Regions from separate parts of the Pseudovibrio sp. Tun.PSC04-5.I4 genome, predicted to be linked through region 3. Evidence: riboswitches for the same ligand, from Rfam matches in the RefSeq annotation. Region 3 holds a riboswitch; each other region holds the start of a gene.
The links. Region 3 has a riboswitch for cobalamin ahead of BLS62_RS00340 (ABC transporter ATP-binding protein). Riboswitches for the same ligand answer to the same signal wherever they lie in the genome.
Positions count from the first base shown of each region.

Region 1: linked by a shared signal. The riboswitch ahead of cobU (bifunctional adenosylcobinamide kinase/adenosylcobinamide-phosphate guanylyltransferase) and the one ahead of BLS62_RS00340 (ABC transporter ATP-binding protein) in region 3 are both predicted to bind cobalamin.
Region 2: linked by a shared signal. The riboswitch ahead of BLS62_RS10225 (TonB-dependent receptor plug domain-containing protein) and the one ahead of BLS62_RS00340 (ABC transporter ATP-binding protein) in region 3 are both predicted to bind cobalamin.
Region 4: linked by a shared signal. The riboswitch ahead of BLS62_RS23830 (energy-coupling factor ABC transporter permease) and the one ahead of BLS62_RS00340 (ABC transporter ATP-binding protein) in region 3 are both predicted to bind cobalamin.

Region 1 is NZ_FNLB01000006.1:1,921,873-1,926,665, forward strand. It holds gene cobN (cobaltochelatase subunit CobN) at 1-324, opposite strand, end outside; gene cobW (cobalamin biosynthesis protein CobW) at 330-1,403, opposite strand; gene cobU (bifunctional adenosylcobinamide kinase/adenosylcobinamide-phosphate guanylyltransferase) at 1,400-1,960, opposite strand; cobalamin riboswitch at 2,096-2,294, opposite strand; tRNA gene BLS62_RS13960 (tRNA-Asn) at 2,564-2,638, shown strand; tRNA gene BLS62_RS13965 (tRNA-Asn) at 2,679-2,753, shown strand; tRNA gene BLS62_RS13970 (tRNA-Asn) at 2,791-2,865, shown strand; gene BLS62_RS13975 (hypothetical protein) at 3,603-4,283, shown strand; gene BLS62_RS13980 (cysteine synthase A) at 4,555-4,793, shown strand, end outside.
Region 2 is NZ_FNLB01000006.1:1,124,600-1,129,392, forward strand. It holds gene BLS62_RS10215 (formate--tetrahydrofolate ligase) at 1-198, opposite strand, end outside; gene BLS62_RS10220 (DMT family transporter) at 502-1,395, shown strand; cobalamin riboswitch at 1,529-1,743, shown strand; gene BLS62_RS10225 (TonB-dependent receptor plug domain-containing protein) at 1,916-3,772, shown strand; gene BLS62_RS10230 (ABC transporter substrate-binding protein) at 3,844-4,746, shown strand; gene BLS62_RS10235 (FecCD family ABC transporter permease) at 4,739-4,793, shown strand, end outside.
Region 3 is NZ_FNLB01000001.1:68,270-73,062, forward strand. It holds gene BLS62_RS00325 (ABC transporter permease) at 1-351, shown strand, start outside; gene BLS62_RS00330 (ABC transporter ATP-binding protein) at 345-1,130, shown strand; gene BLS62_RS00335 (ABC transporter ATP-binding protein) at 1,127-1,873, shown strand; cobalamin riboswitch at 1,991-2,209, shown strand; gene BLS62_RS00340 (ABC transporter ATP-binding protein) at 2,412-3,200, shown strand; gene BLS62_RS00345 (ABC transporter substrate-binding protein) at 3,206-4,141, shown strand; gene BLS62_RS00350 (FecCD family ABC transporter permease) at 4,198-4,793, shown strand, end outside.
Region 4 is NZ_FNLB01000006.1:3,991,741-3,996,533, forward strand. It holds gene BLS62_RS23820 (putative bifunctional diguanylate cyclase/phosphodiesterase) at 1-1,280, opposite strand, end outside; gene BLS62_RS23825 (HAD family hydrolase) at 1,926-2,534, shown strand; cobalamin riboswitch at 2,911-3,124, shown strand; gene BLS62_RS23830 (energy-coupling factor ABC transporter permease) at 3,173-3,838, shown strand; gene ettA (energy-dependent translational throttle protein EttA) at 4,085-4,793, shown strand, end outside.

The sequences.
Region 1 (4,793 bases), on a different contig from region 3:
CTTTACACCTTCAGCACGGGCAACTGCCTCCAACCGCTCAACACCGTACCGCCAATACTCAACACCGCCCAGCAACCGCACCACAACCAGCTTGGAAGCCTGCACGGTCTGCTCAACGTAAAGATCAACCGAGTATGGATGCGACAGCGCCAGAAAACTGGCGAGACGAAGCGTGTAGTCCTCATGCAGTGCATGAGCAGACGCAAGACCAGCCAGTTCTGTATCAGCGGCAGAAAGGAACACCACATCCGCAGGCGTTTGCCCCAGATTGACGGCTTCCTCGCCTTCATCCAATCGGCGCGATTGTCCGACAAGTACATGCATATGTTCTAAACCGTCTCAGTCACACCAAGCACCGCTTGTGCAGCGCCTTGGTCAAACCCGGCAAGGCCGATAACAACCAGCTTGCTGTGGCTTTCACTGCCAGTCGCAAACCAAGCTTCAACACGCGGGCCAACCGCCTGCACCAAAACAGGCGCACTCTTACCCTCAACAACAACACTGCCTTTGATGCGCAGGATACCGGAGATTTTCATAGCCGCCTCAACTTGCAGTTTGGCCTCCTCTAGAGAGGCAAAACTGCGCACTGGCAAAACGATGCTCTCAAAATCATCATGTGAATGTTCATGATGATGGTCGTGGTCGTGAGCATGTTGTGTTTCATGGTGGGCACTGCGCAAGGCCATATCGTCTTCTGCGCCGCAATCCCGGCCCAGCAGCACATCAAGCGCCAACTCACCGTGGGAGGCTGCAACAATCTCAACTCCGTCCCGCAAGCGCGCGCCTATGGAGGCTCTCACAGCAGCCAGTCCAGCCTCATCCAGAAGATCAGCCTTGGAAAGCACAACAAGGTCAGCGCAGGTCAGCTGATCTGTAAACAGCTCTTCAATCGGGCTTTCATGGTCCAGCGCCTCATCAGCAGCGCGCTGTGCAGCAACAGCCTCTTCATCGGAGGCCACCTTGCCAACAGCAACCGCAGGCGCATCCACAACGGTGACAACGCTGTCTACGGTGACGCGTGGCTTAACGGAGGGCCAGTTGAAAGCACGCACCAAGGGCTGAGGCAACGCAAGGCCGGATGTTTCAATCACAATCACGTCTGGTGCTGGCTTGCGTTCAAGCAGCATTTCCATAGTTGGCAAAAAATCATCGGCCACGGTGCAGCAAATGCAGCCATTTGCCAGCTCCACCACTTCATCAGCAGCACACTCAGGGTCCGCACAGCCATTCACCAGTGAGCCATCAAAGCCCATTTCACCAAATTCGTTGACGATCAGCGCAATGCGCTTGTCTTTCGCCTTCATCAACAGGTTGCGGACCAGAGTGGTTTTACCAGCTCCAAGGAAACCCGTGATGATGACAGCAGGGATTTTCTTCGGCGCAGCTGTAAATTCAAAACTCATAGTTTAATCTCCGGGGATAAGGCAGGCTTCAACTGTAACGGCTGACCAGCAGCAACAAACACAACATAATGGCAAAGCTCGGCCATGCGCTGATTGAGGCGGCCAGCCTCATCACGAAACGCACGGGCCAGCGCATTTTCAGGCACAATGCCCATACCAACTTCATTGCCAACAAAAACAACAGGACAAGGCAGCTCCGCCAAAACACGCTCCAGCGCATTAAGCTCCACAGCCCAGTCTCGCTGCGCATGCATGAGGTTGGAGAGCCACAGCGTCAGGCAATCCACCAGGATCGCACGTTCACTCTGTGCGGCCTGTTCAAGTGCGTGCACAAGCTCCAGCGGCTCCTCATGGGTCTCCCACAAGGGTCCGCGTTGATCTTTGTGCGCCGCAATCCGCTGCTCCATTTCCCGGTCAAAGGCTTGACCCGTAGCAATGTAGGTGGGCTTGCGTCCGCTTTGCACAATCAGCTTTTCCGCATATGCGCTCTTCCCGCTCCGAGCTCCGCCCGTAACAAGGGCATGGCAGATCATCTCTCTGCCGCCGTGATGCACCATAAAAACTAGGCCGCCATCACACAAGCGAAAGCATAAGCTTTGCAAGGATTGGGAATAAGCATATCGTCTGCCCCGTTTAAGGGCAGGTATAGGTTCGTCATCAGCACCCTTCGCCGTCCACCCGACAGCCGTGTTATGTCAAAATCAATCTCCAGCCGGTCTCCTGGCTCACGGTTCAATCAAACACAACCACCTTCCCAGCATCGATGCCAGTGGCTTAAGGTCATGGTCTCACCGCTTACAGTTGCGGGGGCAGCTGCGGCATACTCCAAATTTATGGAACCGCATTCCCGTTTCATCCTTCCCATAAAGCACCGCAAGGGCACCCAGGTAAAGATACTGAAGTGTTGCCGCTAAGTTTGCGGTGCCATGCCCCTTTCTGTCAATTGCCTTTGTGATAATTCCAACACCACCTGTTTCCCAGACCCTGAAATACCGTGGTTTTCTGGGTTTTCCAGCTAACCCTCTTGGATATCTCAATAAAAAACGCAGTAAACTGTCAACAAACTCTAGTTTCCCCAAAAAACAGGCTTGGCAAACCCGATATGCCTCTGTAAAAGCCTCTTCACACAAACGGCGAGGATAACTCGCAAGGGTGATTATTCCCCGGTAGCTCAGTGGTAGAGCAAGCGGCTGTTAACCGCTTGGTCGCTGGTTCGAGTCCGGCCCGGGGAGCCATTCTTTTTCGTTTGTTGTCGATACGGCAAGATCATTGTGATCCCCGGTAGCTCAGTGGTAGAGCAAGCGGCTGTTAACCGCTTGGTCGCTGGTTCGAGTCCGGCTCGGGGAGCCACTTCTTTGATTGCAGCCATACTGGCAAGAGTATTTGTTCCCCGGTAGCTCAGTGGTAGAGCAAGCGGCTGTTAACCGCTTGGTCGCTGGTTCGAGTCCGGCCCGGGGAGCCACTCTTCTCTCAAAATCTCCCAGTACATTATGTCCAGCGCTTTTTCACAAATGGACCACAGCTGCGTCTATCCTTCAAAACAAACAAAAACAATGCTCACACGCAGCGAATTCACGGCCCCTCAACAGCTGATGGCCGCAGACACGGCGCTCTCTTAGGCAAGACAATTTTCCGCACACGAAGAGATGCATTCCACGTCGCTGCAAAAAGAATGTTCGCATTGCACGGCTTATCCGGGATAATAGCGCTAGGACGACACCCCAAATTCTAGGGGACCCTTAAGATTATTTCAAAAATTCATAGCCAGCTTATCTTCCCAGCAAATGCGGGTAAGCCCTACACGTTATGCGCTTACCCCCTCTTGCTTATCAACTCAAACCCGTTGAGGTCATAGCCATTTAAGCCCCCTGATCAAAAAATAATGTCATTTTTATAGGTGATAAATTTAACGATGATATTTCAGATAAAAGCAATTTGACACTGCAAAACAATACATTGAAAATTTTACCTAATTATTAGTAAATAAGATTAAAGTATAAAAACGAGCAGTATAATTTATATACACTTCTTATGGCATAGATACTCAAAGTAAATACGGATACTAATAATATATTCGACGTAACTTACCTTAGGTGTAGCATTAGGAACATCAGTAATCCTAAATCTTACTATCAAAAGGTATTTTAATTAGGCCCCCCTCACGGGAATAGTTGCTGCGTAAATGTCAGGGAGCCAGCTATGAGTATTCAAGTTCCAGTCACAGGCCCGGTCTGTTCACGCAAGGCCTGGGCTCACACGTCTGCCATATTGGCCGCGTTATTTCTCTCTCCGGCCCTTGCCAGTGCCTCTGCAGAACAAACACCTCACCCTGAAACCAGCGCGATTTCAGAACCGCGGCTCATTAATAAATCCAAGGCAGGTCATACCTATGCAATGCCAGAGGACTATCTGGCTGTGACGGTAGCTCCCCCGGTGCAAAAACCGAATACAGATCCGCTGGACAGCGATCTTTCTATCTGGGTTGGTGAAGTGGAAATTGAAGGCCGCAAAACCCTCTGGGTTGAGCTGATCGATAAACATGGCGAAGTGATCTACAATACCGAAATTCATCAAAATGAGACCCACCTTCTGCCAGATGGCCGCGCAATCGCAGTAACTGTCATGCACCCAAAGAAACAGCAGACCATGCAGGAAGGCCGTATTAAGAAAGACCAATCCCGCATCTCGATCAATGAGCGCTTTGTTGTGACGCAGAAGGAAGCTTTCTCTCCCGCCCTCGATACACAGGTGAACCTGCTTGAGGTGCGCCCCGTGCCAAAGCAGATCCATAATTCCTTCATGCTCCGCGCTGGCAAGAATGGCGAACTCATCTGGAAAGCGACCAAAGATGCAATCACGTGGTTAGAGAGCGACCGCTGAGCAAGACCGTCTTTCTCGCAAAACGATGCTCTCAAAAATTGCATTTAGCGCACTCATTCGAAGCCGCCAAACACATCGAGCAAATTCGTTCAATAGAGCGGCTTCAAATAGAATAATTTCCTAGTCTTTCTGTTCCTTTGGCAGGCGTTTTCTTGTCCATCACAACTCCACGCAGTAGCGTTCTAGTTCAAGGGACCGATTAAAGTTGTCCCATCTTATCCCGAATGAACTGCTCACATTATTGGGCCCGCACACTTTACCGAGAGATATTATGGACACACGCAGCTCTGTTATCGATGCTATTGGCAATACACCGCTCATCCGCCTCAAAGGCCCTTCAGAACGAACCGGCTGTGAGATCCTCGGAAAAGCCGAGTTTATGAACCCCGGCCAGTCCGTGAAAGACCGCGCCGCTCTTTTCATCATCCGCGATGCTGAGAAGAAAGGCACACTGAAGCCCGGCGGCATTATTGTGGAAGGGACTGCTGGCAACACCGGCATTGGCCTTGC
Region 2 (4,793 bases), on a different contig from region 3:
AGCCGGTGTAGGCGACATGGCAGTCACAAGAATGAGCTTGCCTTGCTTTGGATCAATCGATTCTGGCAATTCATCCAAATTAATCTTTGCTTTGAAGCGACCGTAAGGCTCCAATGCAGCTTCCGGGATGTTCAGATCTTGAGCAATGCGAGCAATGGGATGCATTTCAGCTGCGCGCGCAATTTCAATATCTTTCATGGGAAATCTCCGGAAGGCATAGCCTGAGTAAATCAATGTGCCTCAGAAAAGCACTGTGCTTGACGCTGCTCTACAAAATGTGCGGAGAAAGTGCAAGGTCACATAAGGGTTAGCTAAAATGAAATGTGACGCAGGCTTGTTTCAATGGTTAGCAGAATTGTGGAACTTTCTTGCGGGAATAGTTGTTGGCTATTTCAAATAACCAATCACTACGCTTGCGCCCAAAAACCAAGGCCAGTAGAGCTGATAAGGTTTTCAATTCTGACTACGCATTCGTCGTAGCTTTTTCCGGTTAGGTCCCCCATGTACTTATTTGAAGTTGCTGCGCTTGGCGCTGCTGCCGCTTGGGCTGTGGGAAGCCTTATTTCTGCTAAGCCAGCAGCGCATCTTGGAGCCATTGGCTTTAACTGTGTGCGCATGTGGTTTGTGGTGCTGTTTCTCGGCACCTATGTTTTGGCGACCGGAAGTTGGAGCACTGTTGATTCCAGTCACTCATTTCTTATCTTTATGTCTGGCTTCATTGGCATCTTTATGGGGGATACTCTGTTGTTCCTCACACTCAACAGAATGGGCCCACGTCGAACCGCCATTTTGTTCTCCATGAACGCCCCCATGTCCGCATTGCTCGGCTGGGTATTTTTATCAGAGGAACTACCCTTCCAGGCAATTATCGGAATTTCTATCGTGATAGTTGGCGTTTTGATGGCCATTGCATTCGGTAAACGAAAAGACCAGTTGCACAAATGGGAGAGCATAAAAGGCCCCATTGTCGTTGGTGTTCTGTTCGGCACATTGGCTGCGCTTTCTCAATCCGTTGGATCCATCATCATCCGCCCCGTAATGGCAAGCGGTGCTGATCCCGTCGCTGTGTCCTTAATGCGCTGTACCATTGCTGCATTTGGTTTGCTGGCGCTGTTCTACCTGCCGGGAAGACCATTCAAACTTGCCAATCCAATAAACAAAGAAATTGTAGCCTTGGCTTCACTCTCAGGCGTGCTGGGCATGGGTATTGGGATGACCTTGATCCTCTACGCTCTGAGCGGAGGTGAAGTTGGCATTGTGTCCACACTCTCAGCAACCACACCAGCAATGATGCTGCCCGTGCTCTGGTCTCAAACAAAAGAGTGTCCAGCTGTTGGTGCGTGGGTTGGGGCGGCATTGGTTATTGTTGGCTGCGGATTGCTCTTCATGAGCTAGGCGGCGTGTCACTGTTGCTACCAGAGCTAGAGTTTTACCGTATTGAAATACAATATCTGTGAATTTAGCCCGTTAATAGTCTGATTTGGCGAGCGTGCAGTTCCAGATGCTTGACGGCCCCCATTCTAATCTGATCAATAGAATTGTATTTGGTATTTTTGTCATGTTGGCAAAAATGAAAAGGGAACACGATCCGCATAGCGAAAGCCGTGGCTGCCCCCGCAACTGTGAGCGTAGAGCTGATATCCATTATTGCCACTGACAACAGTGTTTAAAGCTGAGTTGGGAAGGCCGGATATGAGTGATGACGCGCAAGCCAGGAGACCTGCCAAATACAGTCACTCACCCAAAGCGCGGGGCGTGCTGTGGGGCGGTACTCCGTTCAAGTGACATTCACAGTGCGTCTGGGCACAAAACCGTTCCTCCTGTTTTTCAGTGGGTCGGGATTGCTGTGTCCGGATATGCACAATGCAAGCAACAGCATGGCATCCAACAGATGCTGTGAATGGTGGACACGACTGTGCGTTTACAAACTCAATACTCAGCTGCGCTGAAATCCAGCGCCGCATTCATTGCGCTCCTCAGCACAATTGCAACCGGCAAAGCAGAGGAGGTTCTGCTCGATGACGTGATCGTCACCGCAAATCGGTATGAGACAGAAGCAGGAAAAACAGGCTCCACCACTATCGTGGTGACAGAAGAAGAGCTGGAAGAAGATGGCTCCGTCTTCGTGCAGGAGTATCTCGCAAAACTGCCGGGTCTCTCTTTTACTCAAAATGGCGGTGCAGGCAAAAAAAGCACAATCACCCTTCGTGGTATGTCGTCGCGCTACATTAAAGTTCTGGTAGACGGCATCGATATCTCCGACCCATCCGGGCCGCAGGTTTCAACTAGGTTGGAACATCTTCTTCTCGCCGATGTTGAACGGATTGAGGTGCTGAAGGGCTCTCAAAGCGCGCTGTATGGCGGCCAAGCGGTTGCAGGTGTCATAAATATCATGACAAAGCGTGCACCTGCCGGAACTGTAAAACAGAACGCTCAGGTGGAAGCTGGCGCTTATAAAACCTTTAAAGCATTCTACGGATTACAAGCCGCAACGGATCGCTCTGATATAGCCATCAGCGCAGAACATTTTCGAACAGAAGGGTTCAGTGCTCAAACTCCAAAGGGAGGCCCAGCTGATATGGATGGATATGAGAACACAACTCTGTCAGCGCGTGGCTCATTTGATGCGACCGACAATCTGAATATCTACTTTTCTGTACGCGGTGCTAAGGGGATTTCAGAAATTGATGGCTATAACGATCCAGATCGTCACGATGAAATGCTCTATCGACAAATCTCAGGGAAACTGGGAGCAAACATTCTCTGGCTGTCAGATCAAGTAACGAGTGATGTCTCGGTAGAGACTACGGATATAAAACGAGAACAAGACTATGCCAAAGCGGGCAAAGCAAACAGTGTTTTTGAGGGGGCTAGGTTAAAATTTGCTCTCCAAAATGACTTGGAAGTCAGTGATCGAGTGACCTTCAATTTGGGTGCCGACTGGATGCGCGAAACGGCAAGAGGTCAGGATGAAGCAAGGTTAGCAGGTGGCTTTGTTCAGGCTCTTATAGAGCCAGTTGATGGGCTCAACTTGGCGGCGTCAGCACGAGTGGATAACCACAGTGAATTCGGGAACTATTGGTCAGGCCGACTAACCGCATCCTATCAAATTTTAGAAAATACACGCCTTCACTCCAGCTTTGGAAATGGATTCAGAGCCCCCTCTCTTTACGAGCTTTACAACCCAGAATATGGCAATGAAAGCCTTGAGCCGGAAACTAGTCTGAGTTTTGATCTTGGAATTGAGCTAGGTTGGTTTGGTGATAAAATCAAAACTTCAGCAACCTACTTTGACATTCTGACAAATAACCTGATTGTCTACCATGATTTTGGAACTGTGAGTGATCCCTACAAAGGTGAATATAGGCAGATTACCGGAACATCTCGCAGTCAAGGGATAGAGCTTGGTGCCAGCTATGCCCCCGTCGAAAACCTACGCCTTTCCAGTGCATACACCTACACATGGGCAACCGAAGACGGTGGCAAGCGCCGGGACAGGGTTCCACTACATGACCTTAACGTTGCAGTGAGTTATGACCCGACAGAAGACATCACGCTTAACGTCAATGGGAACTTTATCGCAGGTCTCACCGACAAGGGCAAAGATATGAAAGATACATTCTTACTCGGAGCAAAAGCCTCTTACGATGTGACCGAGGAAGTGGAAGTCTATGTTCGCGGTGAAAACCTTCTAAATCAGCGATATGAGCGTATCAAAGGCTATCAGACGTCCGGTCTGGCAGTTTATGCTGGTCTGCGTGCAAGTTTCTGATTAAAAAGGCCGTCCGGTTTCAGCTCCTTCTCGAAAGCCTGTGCTAAGTTCGGGAAGGAGCTGGCGAACCGTTGGACGGGTCTCTTTTCAAGGTCATGATGCGAAACAAAATAAAAAAAACCGTGCAGGCAGCACTGCTGATATTGCTCAGCATCAGCGCTACCCCCGCGCGTGCAGACCGGCTAGAGACACGCTATCCTGAGCGCGTTGTTTCCATGAATCTTTGCACCGACCAGTTTGCCATGTTGCTTGCCAGCGAGAGGCAGCTCATTTCAGTTTCCAAACTTGCGTCCAATCCGATGCTGTCTGTTATGAGTGAAGCTGCCAAACGCTATCCGGTGAATTTTGGGGGAGCGGAAGAAATCTATCTGATGAACCCTGACCTGGTCATCGCTGGCACATACACCAACCAAACCACGGTCGAGCTACTACGTGGCTTGGGTATAGAAGTGGTACAGGTTCCTCCGGTTCGCACCATCAATGATATTGCATCAGAATTGCGCAGACTGGGAGGGCTTTTGGGTCGCCAGCAACGTGCGGAAGAACTCGCCAGCGACTTTGAACAAGCCATCACAAAGGCCGTCGAGGCGCAGCCGAACAGGAAGCCACGCGCCGCAGTTTACTACGCCAACGGCTATACAGCGGGGGATGGCAGTCTCGTCAATGAGATCATCAAAACCTCAGGTCTTCAAAACATTGCAAATAATCTCGGATTAAAGGGCACCAGCAAATTGCCACTGGAACAACTGATCCTCGAAAACCCACAGGTGTTGGTAGAGGGAACCCAGTTTTCCGATAAGCCTGCACTGGCGTTCGAACTGCTGGCACATCCCGCTTTGCAACGAACTCTCGGCAACAGCGGTAAGGTTCTGGTAGAAGACAAATACACCATCTGTGGACTTCCATTCGTTACAGAAGCAATTAAGAAGCTGGCAAACCAAGCCGCACGTTTGGAACCCAATGAAAATGAATAGGCATCCAGACAGGCTGCTCATCAGTGTACTTACGCTCGTGTGCTTCA
Region 3 (4,793 bases):
GCTGCATCAAAGGATTACGTGCTTGCATCCCGCCAGTGCGGACAGAAGCCCATGAGTATTGTTATCCGGCACATCTTTCCACAAATCTTGCCTCCTCTACTTGTCGTTATCAGTCTGGAAATGGCGTCCTTATTGCTTGTCTTAGCATCCCTGAGCTTTTTGGGCCTTGGTGCCCAGCCACCCGCCGCTGAATGGGGCGCGATGCTCAATGAGGCAAGACCATTTTTCGCAGAGCGACCGGGAGTGGTTCTGGCTCCCGGGCTCGTCATCATTCTTGCAGTGCTGAGCTTTAATCTGGTTGGAGAAGGAATTCGCTTTCAGCTGGACAAAAGGAAGCCCTACCAATGGTGATCGATAAACTTCTTCAAGTTCAAAATTTGACGGTTTCAACCAATGCCAGTCAAATGACCAATCTGATTGAGAACATTAGCTTCGATCTACATGTTGGCCAGAGGCTGGGGTTGATCGGGAAATCTGGCTGCGGAAAGTCTGTTACCTGCCATGCCATAACAGGGGCCTTGCGGGCACCACTAAAAGTATCCTCTGGCTCAATTCAGTTCTGTGATCAGAGCCTTTTGGATTTATCTCCTCGCGAGAGGTTGAAGACCCGAGGAACTGGGATTTTCTGCATTTTCCAGAGCCCCGGCAGTGCTTTACATCCAAGTTTGATGATAGAGACACAATTGTTGGAAATTACTAAAAAAGCATTCCTATCAAGACAAGAAGCTCATCAGGTCATTTCCCAGTCTCTTGATGCTTTGAGCCTCCCAAAACGTTGCCTGAACCAATACCCCAGCGCTTTGAGTGGAGGTATGAAGCAACGGGTTATGATGGCTATGGCTCTTATCATGAAGCCGACCGTATTGATTGCCGATGAACCAACCACAGGGCTTGATGTAATCACGGAATATGAAACGCTGGAAGCATTGGATGTGGTTCTGCAAGAAACGGGTTCTGCTCTCCTTTTCGTAAGCCATGACCTTCGGATTGTTCGGCAAACATGTTCGTCTGTTCTGGTGATGGATGGGGGACATATTGTCGATACATGCGATTTGAACCAACCGTTCGTTCATGGGTGCCATGAGGTCACCACAGAAATTACGCAGGCTATGGAGAGGCTTCAACTATGACCATTCGTGTTAAGAACCTGTCCATTGCATTTGGCGCCGCTCAAATCCTGTCCAACGTGAATTTGGTACTTCATCCCTCCAAAGTAACCGGTCTGATCGGCCGTTCCGGGTGTGGTAAATCTACTCTGGCCAAAGCCATGACGGGTATAATCCCTGTACCCAAGAACAGTCTGTTTATGAATGGGCAGAATTTTCAACCACAGCTGAGCAAAACCGGGCATCTGATCCATTATATGTGGCAGGATCCTTTTGCAGCTTTAAGCCCCTTTCTTAATGCTCTGGATATTATCTGCGAACCCTTGAAGGCCATCCACAAACTGCCACGCGCAGAACGGTTGGAAGCGGCTCAAAACCTGCTTCAGATGGTGGGATTAGAACAGCATTGTGAGAAAAAGCGACCTCATCAGCTGTCAGGAGGTCAATGTCAACGTATAGCACTCGCTCGTGCCTTGGCCGTAAAGCCGAAATATCTGATTCTAGATGAGCCATTATCAGCTCTTGATTTAGTAACGCAGGAAAAGGTTGTCTCGCTCATCCGTGATATTCGTAAAAAGCTTAACCTAGGCATATTGATCATTTCCCACGACTTACAGACTCTGGCACAACTGGCAGATGAGATCGTCGTTATGGACAACGGCGAAGTCGTTGAGCATCAACCAGCAAAAGATTTTTTTGATACACCTCAGCATGCTCTTTCAAAAAAGTTCGTTGAAATTTCACGGTCTACCTCACGGTCTTCGTAGCTTGCGGACGTCAGACGTGATGATTTGTGTACTCACTTTTGATCCTATCTATGCATTGATAGGACGGTGGAACTTTCCTTCTCAACTAAATATCACTTGCAATCATTTTGCGCACTCTACATTATCCGCGCCGATGGTTCCTGAATGCCAAAGGCAATAATTCAGGATGAAAAGGGAACACGGTGAGGTGTAGCCAACAGGCGCTGATTCCGTGACTGCCCCCGCAACTGTAAGCGGTGAGCATAACCAACAAAGCCACTGAGTGCGTGCACTTGGGAAGGCTGGTGACGCTTCGACCCGCAAGTCAGGAGACCTGCCATCTTAATGTCAACCCAACCCGGGCGGGGTATCCCGGAAGGAGACCAAGATGTTTGCAGTGGCTTTTGCCGTTTATAAGACTGGTTCCCTTGTGCCCCCGCATATACGCGGAGCAAAACGTGAACCAATACGTCCTTCCATATCAAACAGTCCCATCGTTATTCAGGCGGTGGATTAAAATCCACGCTTATAATCTGCATATTTGTAGAGATTACACATGATGGTCGCTGCCGATTTGCGGGTAGAAAACGCCAGCTGGGCGCCGCGCAAAGGGGCCCCTCTCCTTCTGCATCCTCTCAGTTTTGAGGTGGGGGCTGGACGTGTGCTGGGCGTTGTTGGGGCCAATGGCGCAGGCAAATCTACACTGCTGCGCATGTTGTACCGCTTCAACCGTCCTGTCTCGGGCCGTGTGTTCATAGGTGATGAAGATATCTGGTCCCTGTCACCTCGTGTGGCAGCGCAACGCGTTGCTGCAGTGCTACAGGAGCAGCCAACGGATTTCTCACTCAATGTGCGGGAGATCGTCAGTTTAGGCCGCAATCCTTACCGTGTCGGACTGGTCAACAACGGTGCCAAGGATGCGCAGATCATTTCCAACGCTCTGAACAGGCTGGACCTACAGGATTTAGCAGGTAGACGCTTTGGTACGCTCTCTGGTGGAGAGCGCCAGCGGGTAATGGTCGCCCGTGCGTTAACACAGGAACCGCAGGTGCTGGTGTTGGATGAACCCACCAATCACCTCGATATCCGTCATCAGTTGGAGATTATAGAGCTGATCAGATCGCTGAACCTCACCATTGTTACCAGCCTGCATGATCTCAACATAGCAGCACTGGTGTGTGATGACATTCTGGTTTTAAAAAAAGGGCATGCACTCTGTTTCGGTCCTCCAACACAGGTGCTTACAGAAACCGTCGTTTCTCAGGCGTTTCAAGTTGATGCCAGTTTTGAGCAGCTCTCCAAGTCAGGGCTTCCTCATTTTACTTACAAATTGAATTCCCAAGGATAATCACGATGAAACGCTTTGTACTTGCTCTTTCTCTCTTGCTGGCGCCTTCAGTAGCAATGGCAGAAACAACCGTAAAGAGCTGTAGCCGGGAAGTAACGTTTGAAGCTCCTCCGCAGCGTGCTGTTTCCAATGATGTAAACCTCACCGAGATGATGCTGGTACTGGGTCTGAGAGACCGTATGGTCGGTTACACTGGCATTTCAGGCTGGAAAACGCTGGATGAAGAAATGCGGGAGAATGTGACTGAGTTGCCTGAGCTTTCTGAACGTTACCCAACCAAAGAAGTTCTGATTGGCGCAGATGCCGATTTTTACTTTGCAGGTTGGAACTACGGAATGAAGGTTGGCGGCGAAGTCACGCCAAAAACCCTCGCCCCCTTTGGCATCAAAGTTTATGAGCTGACCGAAAGCTGCATCCATATTGGTAAGAAGCCCAAGGTCAGCATTGATGACATGTACAACGACATCCGCAATCTGGGCCGTATTTTCGGGGTAGAGGAAAAAGCAGAAGAGCTGGTTGCTGGTTACCGTGCAGATCTTGCTCAGTTCAATGTTAGTTTAAAAACCGGTGATACTCCAATCAACGTCTTCGTTTACGACAGTGGAGAGGATTCTCCTTTTACAGCAGGCCGTTACGCCATGCCAACAGCACTCATTGAAGCTGCCGGTGGGCGCAATGTTATGGACACACTGGACAAAAGTTGGGCCAAGGTCACTTGGGAAGCTGTGGTGGATGCCAATCCAGAAGTAATCGTAATCGTCAACTACGGTGAAGTAACAGCTGCGCAAAAGCGTGAGTTCATGATGATCAACCCAGCCTTCGCAAACCTCGATGCCGTGAGGAACGACCGCTTTGTTGTGCTGGAATATGTTGAGGCCACGCCAGGACCACGCAACATCAAAGCAATCAAAAAGCTCGCAACTGCTTTTTGGGGAGAATAAGCATGACGGTGGGGCTGATTTCGCCAACTCAGCATGTTGATACACCGCATAGGGGTATGAAGTCCGTCTTGCTAGGTGGAGTGCTGCTGCTCGTCCTCTCTATCTCTTTTGCAGTCAGTGTTGGGGCAATCTCCATTCCCATTGGTACCGTTTGGGGTGTTCTGGCAAACAAGATCAGTCCTGAACTGATTGACGCAAGTTGGTCCAAAGGGCGTGAGGCTATTCTCTGGGAAATACGTTTTCCCAGAGCGTTGCTTGCAGCAATGGTCGGGGCTGGGCTGGCAATGGTTGGGGCTTGTCTTCAGGCTGTGACCCGTAATCCGCTGGCAGACCCGCATTTACTGGGCATTTCAGCAGGGGGAGCATTCGGGGCCATTTTGGCACTGTTGCATACTGGCCTTTTTATTGGCTTGCTGACCGTCCCACTCTTTGCCTTTCTTGGTTCACTCCTTGCAACACTTATTGTGCTTGCCGTCGCACAACTTGCCAGCGCCACGAGCGCAGACCGTTTGGTACTCACCGGTGTGGCGGTTTCCTTTGTCGTTATGGCTCTGGCGAATATCCTGATCATGCTCGGGGACCCGCGCGCTACTCATACAGTTGTATTCTGGATGCTAGGGGGATTGGGGTTGGCTCAATGGTCCCACCTTGC
Region 4 (4,793 bases), on a different contig from region 3:
TCTAACTGATTGGTGGTGTTGACGGTTTGGGGCAAGTTGAGATTGATGGTTCGAAAAAGGCCGGTGTATTTGATGATGGCGAAAACGATGTATCCCGTCATTGCCGCCCAAATGATTGTGAGAGATGCTCCGCTTAACCGGAGGACGAGGTGCTCTGCATTGTAATTGGAGAGGATGTGACCGGCTGGCAGCGCGCTTGTGAAGCCTAAGATTCCAATAATTGAGCCAATGCCAAGACTGCTATACAAAATAATGACGCTATGGGTTTTTGAGGAGTTGTAGATGAAGCGTGCCACTACGACAGACAGAGTAGCACTGGTAAGTGTGAGAACGACTGTCCCTTCTACCGTCAGATGCTGTGCATTGCCGAGTACCGCCGATAAGCCACCTATCATGCTCAATAAAATGGTTGGATACATGATGCGGCGTGATGAGAGAAATGTCAGAAAAACTCCAAGCAGAATGGAGATAGTGATGGCGATCAAGATGTTGAAGATCGCGTTGTTAAGCTCGCCTGAGTAAACACTTGTGGTGCCAACGGAAAATCCAACCCCGCCAATCGCCATCAAAGCAACGCCGGCTTTGATTTGCAGTATATTGTAGCTTTGGGTATTGCGCAGAATGTACTCTGGAAGAGCAGGGGTATTCTTTATGCCTGAGATCAAAATACCGACAAAAGCGAGGACTGTTGCCAACAGAGTTACCGCTGTGCCGCCACCAAATTCGGCAAATCCAACCAAAATTGCTGTGTCTTGATATGTAAGGAGTGTTTCCAGCCCCTGCGCACTGTTTTGGAAGATTGGATAGATGATGCCACCAATGGTGCCCGCCAATAATATAGTCGCTCGTTTGCAAAGGCGATGAGACAGTGGAAGGTAGGTCAACACCGCCACCATTGCTGCTACAACCGCGTGGTGTGCGACTGAATATCCGGTTGTCTCCGATGAGAGCTTAATCTCGGTTGACCATGACAGCAAGCCAGCGAGAATGGGTTCAAAGTGGAGCTGTGTTCCAAATAACAAATATGCACTTGATGTGGTGAAGACCAGCAAGAATGCTCTGTTTAGGAAGTGGGAAGCTCGACCTCGCTCTTGTATGAATAAACTGGAATAGACAACCAGAACGCCCAGAATTCCCAAGCAAAACAGGCCGGTGGACAGAAACGACCACAAAGTTTGTTGCTGAGAGAGAAGCTGGGATTGATTGATGGTTTCGTGCAATAGGGTACTGGCTGGAGCGGCAGAAGAGGCTGCAAAAGCCGCATTGAAAAAAGCTGACATGAGACTGATAAAGCTACCTGAAATGAATAGGGGCAAGAAATGAAACTCGGTGAATTGAATGGGCACTTGGCCACTCCAATACACTTGGGAATAATTGACCGCAATTGTTTCGCATCTCTTAATGAATTTAGAAAAAGGAGTAAGTTATTATTTTTTGATGTATATTTAGGATATTTTGTAGCGTTATTTGAAGTTATCTAAATAATAATTTGAATATTTTATGAATCATCTTGTTTGAAATGTATGTGTTTATTTATATATTGATTTTTAGTAAGTATCTAACCGTATTTATCTAAATTTAGATAGATAATTTACCACGGGTATCAACGGTGTTTCTATCCTTATTTCACAAAGCTAATCGATTAATTTTTTATGCGTTTTTGAGTTGCATTGTGTCTCTTCATATACGCGAGAAACGGCACTAAGGTGATCTCAGGTTATGCAGTGGTCCAGCTTGTTCTTCTATTCCGCCCTTACAGTTCTGCAACCAACTGGTGGTGAGCGTGACAATATTTTGCCGAGCTGGCAAACAAGTCCTACCCGGCATGGCATTATTGAGGCAGTGCAACGAATGAGCCGGCAGAGTAGCCCGGACTATGTAATGTTGGAGGACCGTGTTGCTATCTTCGTTGGAGATGGTGTGCTTTGGGGGATGAGACTGGGGGCGCTGATTTTGCGGTTAATTTCCCAGGGACCGAAGGGACCTTTGAAGACCTTGCAGCCTACTCAAAACAGGTGCGGTCTCACCTCATTGCGGAAGGCCCTCTTTCTGTTGGTCCTAGATATCGTGAATACGCGTATTTGCCTTTGAAGGAGCTGATTGGCTACTTGAGAGCACAGAAATTCCAGATATGGATTATCAGTAGTGGCGATCACGAGGTGGATCGCGCGATGGCAAAGCTGGGTTTTGATGTTCCACGTGATCGCGTCATTGCCCTTTCTGAGCTGGAGATGAAGAAAGCCACCACAGCCCTAAAACACGTTATCTGGGAACGTATTGGCAGGGTGCCTCGTATATTCGTGGGGAGAGCTAAGAACGATAGTGCGCTATTCAACCTTGCCGACAAAGGCCTGAGCACGTTGACAGTTCAAATGAGCGTGCCCGCTAAAGCCTTAAACCAGCCAGTGCTTTCAACCTACGATTTAAAGAGTGATTTGATGAATACCTGGGACTTCGTTCTTTCCCCAAAAACGCATTGGCAAAGGACTTATGCATGGCAGCCGGTTGATCCTGTAGGTTTAACTAAGAATTAATCGCAAAAACTCAGACATTCGTATGATTTATTTAGTTACGTCTTTCCTTCTTTCTAGTTTAATCGATTTAAAAATAACTCTATTGTGTGCTTCTAATTTATTTCAGCAGTTCAGATAGGTAAATTTATTAAATTTGATGAATATCAATGAAGTAATGGGGCGCTCTGATATCTCTGTGTTCAGCTTCGGCTGACACTCGGATGGGGGAGTGTCAACTATCTTAAGGCGTGTACCAACGGGTGCACGCCTCTTTTTTTGCCCAAAATTTTGTTTGGTCTTGCGCTATCTTCAATTTTTGCTTCAGATCTAAATTGCGCCTCGGTTACCGCAAGTGTGTAGCTCTTGGAATTGAAGGTTGTAGTCTGCGTATTTTTCCTTGATATTCGCGGCGTTGGGTTCCGCAGGAGCAAAGCTCCATGGACGAAAAGGGAATGCGGTAGGGATGACCAAATAATGGGCCCGAACCGCAGCTGCCCCCGCAACTGTTACGTGGTGTGTTTTTCATAAAAGCCACTGGAGGAACCCTCTGGGAAGGCGAAATACGCAATAAGCCACAAGCCAGGAAACCTGCCCGACATGACATAAACTCTGCCCTTATGGGCACTATCGCACGGTGGGTGCGGCGAGGAGCATATAATATGCATATTGAACCGGGTTACGTTTCCGCAGCTAAGGTTGCTGCTGCCAATGTGGGCGTTGTTAGCCTCTTTCTCTGGGGGTGCAAACAGCAACTTTCCGAGTTTTTCCAAAAGCCGTTGATGCCAGTTAAAACTCTGCTGGCTGCAGGGTTCTTCTCTCTGTTTATGCAGAGCTTTCATATGAGCGTAGGGCCATCTGAATTGCACTTTGTTGGTGCTATGGCGATGTATCTGACACTTGGCTTTACACCAGTCTTACTTGGATTTGCTGTCGGGCTTTTGTTTCAAGCGATGGTGTTTGATCCGCAGGACCTTTACCACCTCGGCATCAACAGTTTGTCTTTGATGTTGCCGTTGGTTTCCGTTCATTACCTGTCTGGTCGCAAGCTGTTTGCTGAAAAGCTTGCTCAGCGCGTTACCTTTGCTCAGATCCTCAAACTGGATGCCATTTACTACACGGGTGTCACCGGCATGGTCGGCTTCTGGCTGATGATTGGCGAAGTGGCAACACCCTTTACGGCATGGGGTCAGTTTGCACTGTCTTACCTTGCCATTGTTGCACTGGAACCATTTGTAACGTTTGGCGTTGTGAAGGGACTTAAGGCAGTTGAAGACAATGCGATTGTTCAAAAGCTGACTGTGGTTCCGCAGCTGAAATTTGCGTGAATCTGTTCAGCTTAAGAGCTGTTTTTGATCACTAAGACTTTAAAGAGGTGGCTGCGCAGAGCAGTCGCCTTTTTTGCTTAGGCAGACGCTTCGGCTAATGTCGGGATGAATATCCCAAGTCACCAACAAAAAATGGCGGTTTTTAGCGCTGCTGAAGTGTTATGGATTGCCCCTTGGCGCAGCTTCTATTATGAGTGCTCCTCAGAGATTTCTTAGTTTACTCAGATCAGGAGATGCAGGCACCTCATGGCGCGCCAGTTCATCTATCATATGCACGGGGTCTCCAAGGCCTACGGTACAAAAAAAGTCCTCGATAATATCCACCTGTCGTTCTACCCAGATGCGAAAATCGGTATTCTGGGACCTAACGGTGCAGGTAAGTCTACTCTTTTGAAGATCATGGCTGGTCTGGATACAGAGTACAGCGGTGAAGCTTGGGCCGCAGAGGGTGCCAAAATTGGCTACCTGTCGCAGGAGCCGCAGCTGAACGAGGACAAAACCGTTCTTGAAAACGTCATGGAAGGCGTTGCGCACAAACAGGCTATTCTTGATCGCTACAATGAGCTGATGATGAACTACTCTGATGAGACTGCCGATGAAGGCGCTCAGCTGCAGGACGTCATTGATGCGAAGGATCTGTGGAATCTGGAAAGCCAGGTTGAGATGGCAATGGAAGCGCTTCGCTGTCCTCCATCTGACGCAGCTGTCGCTAACCTTTCCGGTGGTGAACGTCGCCGTATTGCGCTGTGTCAGCTGCTCTTGTCAGAGCCTGACCTGATGCTGCTTGATGAACCTACCAACCACCTTGACGCTGAAACCGTGCATTGGCTGGAACGCCATTTGCGTGAGTTCAAGGGTTCAGTCTTGATCATCACCCATGATCGCTACTTCCTTGACAATGTGACTGGCTGGATTCTGGAGCTCGACCGTGGTCAGGGCATCCCTTACGAAGGCA